2 linked regions of the Chryseolinea soli genome follow. Each later gene encodes a partner of the first gene's protein in a complex. Links are inferred from orthologs where the notes say so. Each region holds a gene or a part of one and is shown on either strand. Other genes may lie near its edges.

Region 1 (6,423 bases):
CACTACTCCCACCCGCACGCGGTCGTTGGCGCCGATGATGTTGGCATAACTCTTTGCACTGAACGCCAACGCACCCATGGAAATGGCGGTGGATCGTTTGATGAATTCTCTTCGTGTACTACGCATACTGTTCTTTGTTTTGAGGTTTTAGGCGGTTATGAATGTTTTAAAAATATTTAAAGATTTAAACGTTTGAGTTCCTTCACTGCATAGTCGCAGGCCCGGGCGGTCAAGGCCATGTAGGTGAGTGAAGGATTCACACAGGCCGACGAGGTCATGGCCGAGCCGTCGGTGATGAAGACATTTTTCACTTCGTGCATTTGATTGAACGCATTGAGAACAGACGTCTTGGGGTCGCGTCCCATGCGCGCCGTGCCCATTTCGTGGTTGGCGTTGCCGGGAAACGATGTGTTCATGTGCATCTTCACATTTTTATAACCGATGTCTTCCAGCATTTCACCCATGGTCGAAGCCATGTCGCGCTGCATCGCTTTTTCGTTTTCTTTGAATTCGGCGTCGATGGTCAGCGTGGGTCGTCCCCATTTGTCTCTAACGGAGGGGTTAAGCGTCGCACGATTTTCCGCGTAGGGCAAACATTCGCCATAGGCGCCAAAATTGATCGACCAATCCATGGGCTGCTGAACCGCTTCTTTCAACGGTGCTCCCAAATGGGTGCTGGTGGTGAAAGACGACCATCCTCCGCGAGAGGCGTCGCCCTGGTAGCCATAGCCGCGGATAAAATCTTTGTGTTTGTCTTTCAGATTTCTAAACCGGGGAATATAGATCCCGGTAGGTCTTCGTCCGAAATAATAAGAGTCTTCAAATCCCTCCACGGAAGCGCTGGCACCTGCTCCTTTATGATGATCCATCAGGTTGCGTCCTATCTGGTCGCTGCCATTCCCCAGACCGTTGGGAAAGCGATCGGATGCAGAATTCAAAAGAATATGCGCCGTCGCCAGCGTGGCCGCATTTAAAAACACGATGCGGGCATAGTATTCCACCACCTCATTCGTTTCCGTGTCGATGATCTCCACTCCGGAGGCCTTTCCCTTTCCCGTGTCATACAAAACACGGTTGACCAAAGCATTTGGGCGCAGGGTCAGGTTGCCCGTGGCAAAGGCGGCCGGCAGCGTGCTGGCGTTGGTGCTGAAATAGGCGCCATAGGGACAGCCGCGGTGGCAGAGGTTGCGATATTGGCATTGGCCCCTTCCTTTCACGGGCGCCGTCAGGTTGGCCGCACGCGAAATGGTGATGGCCACATCGGGATATTTTTTGGCCATACGCTGCTTAAAATCCTTTTCCACGCAATTCATCTCCATACCCTGCTGAAAGATGCCGTCGGGTAGATGGGGAATGTTTTCGCGGGTGCCGCTCACGCCGATAAACCGCTCGGCGTAGTCGTACCAGCGTGCCAGGTCTTTATAGCGGATGGGCCAGTCCACGCCGTGGCCGTCGTGGAGGTTGGCTTCGAAGTCGAGATCGCTCCAGCGGTAGCACAACCGGCCCCAAAGCACGGACCTTCCCCCAACGATGTTGCCGCGGACCCAGTCGAATCGCTTTACTTCGGTATAGGGATTCTCGAGGTCATTAATATAGAAGGCTTTGTTGTCGCCACGGAAGCTGTAGTGGCGGGCCTGGACGTGGCTTTTTTTCCGGTCCTCTGCAGTGAGTTTCCCCCCATGATCCAGTTGCCATGGATCTTTTGTGCTGGTTGGGTAGCTGGGATGTTCCAGGGGTTTGCCGCGTTCCAGCATCAACACTTTCAATCCCTTTTCACAAAGCTCCTTGGCAGCCCACCCACCGCTAATGCCCGAACCCACCACGATGGCGTCGTATGTATTGGCCGATTTTGTTTTCCCGTTCAGATTCATCCCTTTTTCTTATGACGTTAAAAGTTGGAAAAATCCCTAATACTTTGGAAAGGAAAGTTTCAAACGGTAGCGGGACCGCTTAAAACCCGCCAATAATTAATATCCCCATTTTTGAAATCATTCCGATCTGTGTTTTATTTTTGCGCAATTTTGTTCACCCCATTCCCATCTTAAAACAATGCCAAGAGACAGAAGTATTCGCTCAGTACTCATCATCGGTAGCGGTCCCATTATTATCGGTCAAGCATGTGAATTTGATTACGCCGGCTCACAGGCGTCGCGTTCGCTGCGTGAAGAAGGTATAGAAGTGGTGCTGATCAACTCGAACCCTGCCACCATCATGACTGACAAAGTGACGGCAGACCACGTGTATCTGAAACCGCTCACGAAGAAATCCATCCGCGAAATTCTGGAAAAGCATCATATCGATGCGGTGCTCCCCACCATGGGCGGGCAAACGGCGTTGAACCTCTGCATTGATTGCGACAAAGCCGGCATTTGGCAGCACTATGGCGTGCGCATCATCGGCGTAGATATAAAAGCCATCGAGACCACCGAGGACCGGGAGAAATTCCGCCTCAAAATGATCGAGCTGGGCGTGATGGTCTGCAAAGGCGGCACCGCCACCTCCTTCCTGGACGGCAAAGAGATCGCGCAGGAAATCGGCTTTCCCCTCGTTATTCGACCATCCTATACCTTGGGCGGCACCGGCGGCGCGTTCGTGAACAACCCCGAAGATTTTGACGACGCCCTCAATAATGGCCTCCATGCTTCCCCCATCCACGAAGTGCTGGTGGAACAAAGCATCATGGGCTGGAAAGAATACGAATTGGAGCTGTTGCGCGACAACATCGGCAACGTGATCATCATCTGCTCCATCGAAAACTTCGACCCCATGGGCATCCACACCGGCGACTCCATCACCGTGGCGCCGGCCATGACCCTGCCCGACACGGTCTATCAGCACATGCGCGACCTGGCCATCAAAATGATGAACGGCATCGGCATGTTTGCGGGAGGCTGTAATGTACAGTTCTCGCTCAATCCCGACGACGACAACCAGATCGTCGGCATCGAGATCAACCCGCGCGTGTCGCGCTCTTCGGCCCTGGCTTCGAAAGCCACCGGGTATCCCATCGCCAAGATCGCCGCGAAACTGGCCATCGGTTATAATCTCGACGAACTCTCGAATGCGATCACGGGAACTACAACGGCTTACTTCGAGCCGGCCATCGACTATGTGATCGTGAAAGTGCCGCGTTGGAACTTTGATAAATTCCATGGCGCCAACCGCCAGCTGGGACTGCAAATGAAATCCGTTGGCGAAGCCATGGGGATCGGCCGCAACTTCCAGGAGGCGCTGCAGAAGGCGTGTCAATCGCTGGAGATCCGCAGGAATGGGTTGGGCGCAGACGGAAAAGAACTGACCAAACAAGACGAACTGCTCTACAGTCTGGAACACCCCAGCTGGAACCGCATATTCCACATCTACGACGCCCTGAAGCTAGGCATACCGTTGAAGACGGTGCAGAAGCTAACGCGCATCGACCGCTGGTTCCTCAAACAAATTGAGGAGCTCATCGAAATGGAGAAAGAGATCTCCAAATATGAACTTCACACGATCCCCGCCGAGTTGATGCGCAAAGCCAAGGAGAAGGGCTATGCCGATCGCCAGATCGCCCACCTGTTGGATTGCTATGAAAGCGACGTCCACAACAAGCGCATCGACATGGGCATCAAGCGCGTGTTCAAACTGGTGGACACCTGCGCCGCCGAATTTGAAGCGAAGACACCGTATTACTATTCGACCTTCGACACCGAAAACGAATCGATCGTTTCCGACAAGAAAAAGATCGTCGTGTTGGGTTCGGGCCCGAACCGCATCGGACAAGGCATTGAGTTTGACTACTCCTGTGTGCACGGCGTGTTGGCTGCAAAAGAATGCGGCTACGAAACCATCATGATCAACTGCAACCCCGAAACGGTTTCCACCGACTTCGACATTGCCGACAAGCTGTACTTCGAACCCGTATTCTGGGAACATCTCTATGACATCATCCAACACGAAAAACCCGTAGGCGTTATCGTGCAGTTGGGTGGACAAACGGCGTTGAAGCTGGCCGAGAAACTGCACAAGTACGGCATCAAGATCATTGGCACATCCTACAATGCGCTCGACCTTGCTGAAGATCGCGGACGCTTCTCTACCCTGCTGAAAGAACTTGCCATTCCTTATCCTGAATTCGGTGTGGCTCAAAATGCAGACGAGGCGATTGAGGTATCGAAAACCATAGGCTTCCCGTTGCTGGTACGGCCTTCGTATGTGTTGGGTGGACAAAGCATGAAGATCGTGATCAACGAACAAGAGTTGGAAGATCACATCCTCGACATCTGGAAACACCTTCCCGAAAACAAAGTGTTGCTGGATCACTTCCTCGACGGCGCCATCGAAGCGGAAGCCGACGCCATTTGCGACGGCACGGACGTGTACATCATCGGCATCATGCAACACATCGAGCCGGCAGGTATTCACTCCGGTGATTCATACGCCGTGTTGCCGCCTTACAACCTCGGTGACTTTGTGATCAAGCAGATCGAGCACTACACGCACAAGATCGCGCTGGCCTTGGAGACCGTGGGTCTGATCAACATCCAGTTTGCCATCAAGAACGACAAAGTATACATCATCGAAGCCAACCCCCGTGCCTCGCGCACGGTGCCGTTCATTTGCAAGGCCTATGATGAACCGTATGTGAACTACGCCACCAAGGTGATGCTGGGCGAAAAGAAAGTGAAAGACTTCACGTTCAATCCCACCAAAAAAGGATATGCCATCAAGGAGCCCGTGTTCTCCTTCCATAAGTTCCCTGAAGTGAACAAGGAACTGGGCCCCGAAATGAAATCGACCGGCGAGTCCATCTACTTCATCGACGACCTGATGGACGATTATTTCATGAAGATTTATTCTGAACGTAATCTCTATTTGAGCCGCTGATTTTCAATGCAGCGTGTTTGCGATTGACAAAATCATCGCAAACACGCTGACCTTTAAGATTTTAGTTAAGAATTGTCCGTTTAAAATTGAACCTATACCTTTGTTTTCCGGTTTACCGGTTTAAAGCATAACGCTTATGGTTTTCAAATTCCTCCTCACCGTATTTCTTGTATCGTATGTGATCTATAAGATCGGCGGATTGTTTTTCCGGGCGGGAGCGGCTTCTCAACAATTTCGCAACCAGCAACAGCAGCAACGCCGCAATTTTGAAGCGAATGAAGATGTGAAAAAAGACAAGAAGGGCAAGGGCAACAACAAGGCCGGTGAATACATCGACTACGAGGAAATAAAATAAATCCTCCCCAACGCAACCTTCTCTCACGCAACAAGCGAAACTCCAGTGAAAATCCATTTCTATAAATATCAAGCCACGGGCAACGACTTTGTGGTGATCGACAACCGGGAAGCCGGTCTTTCGCTCACGCGTCAACAGATCGAGGCCCTCTGCGACCGCAAGTTTGGCGTAGGCGCCGATGGATTGATGCTTATCGAAAAACACCCCACCCTGCACTTCAACCTCGAATATTATAACAGCGACGGATCCCAAAGCCTGTGTGGCAATGGCAGCCGCGCCGCCGTTCAATTTGCCGCCCGGCTGGGCATGGTCAACGGCAAAGCATCGTTCAACGCCTATGACGGCGAGCACGTGGCCGAGCTACTTCCTTCCGGCATCATCCGCCTGAAGATGAGCCCCGTCGGCGAAACCCGAAAAATAGGCGACGACTATTTTTTGAACACAGGCTCGCCCCACATCGTACGGTTTGTAGACGACGTGGATGCCTATCCCGTGTTTGAAGAGGGCCGCAAGATCCGCTACAGCGAAGCCTTCAAACCGGGCGGAACGAATGTCAATTTCGTGGAGCGCCTGCCCAACCAAGCCCTGAAGGTGCGCACCTATGAACGGGGTGTAGAAGACGAAACCTTATCGTGTGGCACGGGTGTCACAGCTGCCGCCCTGGCAGCTTCTTTCAAGGGCTACCCGTCGCCCGTGAGCATCCAAACCCGGGGGGGCAACCTCCTGGTGGAATTCAAATCCAGCCACTCCGGCACATTTGAAGAAATTTTCCTGATCGGGCCTGCCAAAATGGTCTTCGAAGGCAGTTTGGAACTGTAATTGTTCATCCTGAATCTCAAAAAACAAATTAACTTTAAGCCCCATTTGGGCAGTTAACCTTTTTGCGGATTTCTTATCGTTTTACCTCCCCGATGAACCCGTTCAAGGCTAACCTTAAACCGACTAATGACTGAAGTATGCTAAAATTCATTGCCAAGATCTTTGGGACGAAATCAGAGAAAGACATCAAGCGCATCATGCCTCTGGTGGAGGAAACCAAAAAGGCGGGAGAAAGGCTGACAACCCTCAGCAACGACGAACTCCGGAACGAAACCCAACTCATACAAGCCGAGATCAATGCCGATTTGAAGTCGATCGACGACAAACTGGCTGACCTGCATAAAAAGATTGCCGACACCCCCGACATGGACATCAACGACAAG
Region 2 (2,841 bases), 860 kb from region 1 along the record:
ATTCAGAAACTTCGGTAAGAAGTCGCTGGCAGAATTGGAACAATTGGTAGCGGAGAAGAACCTCACCTTCGGTATGGATCTCTCCAAGTATAAACTTGATGAAGACTAGGAAATCATGAGACACGGTAAGAAGGTAAATCACTTAGGTAGAAAAACAGCGCACAGACAAGCGTTGCTTTCGAACATGGCTTCTTCGCTGATTCTGAACAAAAGAATCACGACCACGGTAGCCAAAGCCAAAGCGTTGAGAAAATATGTTGAGCCTTTGCTGACCAAGTCGAAGGACGATACCACGCACTCCAGAAGAACGGTGTTCTCCTACCTCCAAAACAAGGAGTCTGTGAAGACCCTGTTTGGTGAAGTAGCATCGAAGATTGCCGATCGTCCGGGTGGATATACCCGCATCATCAAATTGGGTGATGTGCGCGTAGGCGATAACGCCGAAATGTGTCTCATCGAACTCGTGGATTTCAACACGCTCTACAGCAAGGAAGGCGTGGCTAAGAAAGCCAAGACCAGAAGAAGCCGCGGTGCGAAGAAAACCGAAGGTGCCGAAGGCGCAACCGAAGCTGCTCCCGCAGCCGAAGCCAAAGCTGAAAAGGCAGAAAAGAAGCCCAAGAAAGCTTCCACTAAAAAAGAAAAAGAATAGTGACAGAACGCCATTCATACGGAAAGGGATCGAACAATCGTTTGATCCCTTTTTTTATGCCCTGGCCGCTGGTAAAAACCTACGCCCGGGCGTGTTAATCCCGGAATTACTAACGTATTTTTGCGAACGCTATGCAGAAAAAAGCTTACCTCCTTCTTGAAGACGGCCTCCTCGTGGAGGGAACGGCCATCGGTAAAATCGGCACCTCGGGTGGTGAAATATGCTTCAATACCGGGATGACCGGGTACCAGGAGATCTACACAGATCCTTCTTATTACGGACAGATCATCGTCAACACCAATGCCCACATTGGTAACTATGGTGCTTTTGACGCGGAACAAGAGTCGAGTCGCCCCATGATTGCCGGGTTGGTGGTCAACGAATTTGCCCACGAATTCAGCCGCAAGTCGGCCACCGGCAGCCTGCAGCAATACCTGGAAAGCCGCAACGTGGTGGGCATCGCCAACATCGACACCCGGATGCTGGTGCGCTACATTCGCAGTAAAGGCGCGATGAACGCCATCATCTCATCCGAGCTCACCCCAGAGCAGCTGAAAGCAGAAATAAAGAAAGTGCCCTCCATGAATGGGCTTGAACTTTCCTCGGTGGTAACGACCAAGGAAGCGTATACCGTGGGCGATGTCAATGCCCCCATCAAAGTGGCTGTGCTCGACCTGGGCATCAAACAAAGCATAGTGACCAACCTGGCCAGCCGCGGCGTGTATTGCAAAGTGTTCCCTGCCAAAACCGCCTTCTCGGAAATGAAGGCCTGGAATCCCCACGGCTATTTTATCTCCAACGGCCCTGGCGACCCTTCAGTGATGGCCTACGCCATTGAAACGGTGAAGCAAGCATTGGATTCCGGCAAGCCTCTTTTCGGCATTTGCCTCGGCCACCAACTCCTGGCGCTGGCCTCCGGAATTTCTACGTACAAAATGCACCACGGTCACCGCGGATTGAACCACCCCGTGAAAAACCTGATTACGGGCAAAGGTGAAATGACCTCTCAGAATCACGGTTTCTCCGTGAACGAAAAAGATATCGAGAAGAATGCAAACGTAGAGGTCACCCACGTCCACCTGAACGACAACACCATCATGGGCATCCGCCTGAAAGACCGGAAAGCGTTCTCGGTGCAATACCACCCCGAAGCCTCCCCCGGGCCGCACGACTCGCGCTACCTCTTCGACGAGTTCATCGAAATGATCCAGGCGGAAATCGCCGAACCCATCACCGCATAACCCGAACAACTATCATCCAATCCATAAATCTAAAATCACTATGAGCTTAATCGAAAGCATTCATGCCCGGCAAATTCTCGACAGCCGCGGCAACCCCACAGTTGAAGTTGATGTAGTAACTGAGTCCGGCGCATTTGGACGCGCCGCTGTGCCCTCCGGTGCTTCCACCGGATCACACGAAGCCGTAGAACTCCGTGATGGTGATAAAAAGAAATTCATGGGAAAAGGCGTGTTGAAGGCCGTGGACAACGTGAACACCAAGATCGCTGCCGAAGTGGTGGGCTTTGATGTTTTCGAACAAAACCTGGTCGACCAGATCATGATCGATCTGGATGGCACGCCCAACAAAGGCAAGCTGGGTGCTAACGCTATCCTTGGAACGTCTTTGGCTATTGCTAAAGCCGCTGCCATGGAAGCCGGCATGCCCCTGTACCGTTACATCGGTGGTGTGAGCGCGAATACGCTGCCCGTGCCGATGATGAACATCCTGAACGGTGGTAGCCACGCCGACAACGCCATCGACTTCCAGGAGTTCATGGTCATGCCCGTAGGCGCAGCATCATTCTCGGAAGCCCTTCGCATGGGTGCCGAAGTGTTCCATACGCTGAAAAAAGTATTGCACGATAAAGGTCTTTCTACCAACGTAGGGGATGAAGGCGGTTTTGCACCGAACCTCAAATCCAACGAGGAAGCTATCGAAGTGGTGTTGAAAGCCATCGAGAAAGCCGGCTTCAAACCCGGTTCCGATATGTTCATCGCCCTTGACCCTGCCGCATCTGAATTCTACGATCCCAAAGCAAAAGTATACCACTTCAAAAAGTCTTCCGGTCAGAAACTGAAGCCCGCAGAAATGGCAGCATACTGGACCAACTGGGCTAAGAAATACCCCATCATCTCTTTGGAAGACGGCATGGCCGAAGACGATTGGGCAGGCTGGAAAGCCCTCACCGA

The links. The genes of interacting proteins can lie anywhere in the genome.
Region 2: the proteins of carB (region 1) and carA are in contact, whole or in part, in a solved structure (PDB 1KEE), measured with the Escherichia coli proteins. The link is inferred for Chryseolinea soli from one-to-one orthologs.

The regions. Positions count from the first base shown.
Region 1 is NZ_CP032382.1:2,296,926-2,303,348, reverse strand. The notes cover bases 1,686-5,066. They hold carB (carbamoyl-phosphate synthase large subunit), read left to right. Parts: upstream 1,686-2,049; coding sequence 2,050-4,866; downstream 4,867-5,066. Other genes in these bases: D4L85_RS09975 (hypothetical protein), read left to right, coding at 5,003-5,066; D4L85_RS09985 (GMC oxidoreductase), read right to left, coding at 1,686-1,871. Outside these bases: D4L85_RS09990 (Gfo/Idh/MocA family protein), read right to left, coding at 1-126; more of D4L85_RS09985, read right to left, coding at 177-1,685; more of D4L85_RS09975, read left to right, coding at 5,067-5,221; dapF (diaminopimelate epimerase), read left to right, coding at 5,267-6,040; preprotein translocase subunit SecA, read left to right, coding at 6,178-6,423. UniProt on the Escherichia coli protein: Large subunit of the glutamine-dependent carbamoyl phosphate synthetase (CPSase).
Region 2 is NZ_CP032382.1:1,439,172-1,442,012, reverse strand. The notes cover bases 1-2,835. They hold carA (glutamine-hydrolyzing carbamoyl-phosphate synthase small subunit), read left to right. Parts: upstream 1-780; coding sequence 781-1,890; downstream 1,891-2,835. Other genes in these bases: eno (phosphopyruvate hydratase), read left to right, coding at 1,931-2,835; rplQ (50S ribosomal protein L17), read left to right, coding at 116-649; D4L85_RS06075 (DNA-directed RNA polymerase subunit alpha), read left to right, coding at 1-109. In the rest of the region: more of eno, read left to right, coding at 2,836-2,841. UniProt on the Escherichia coli protein: Small subunit of the glutamine-dependent carbamoyl phosphate synthetase (CPSase).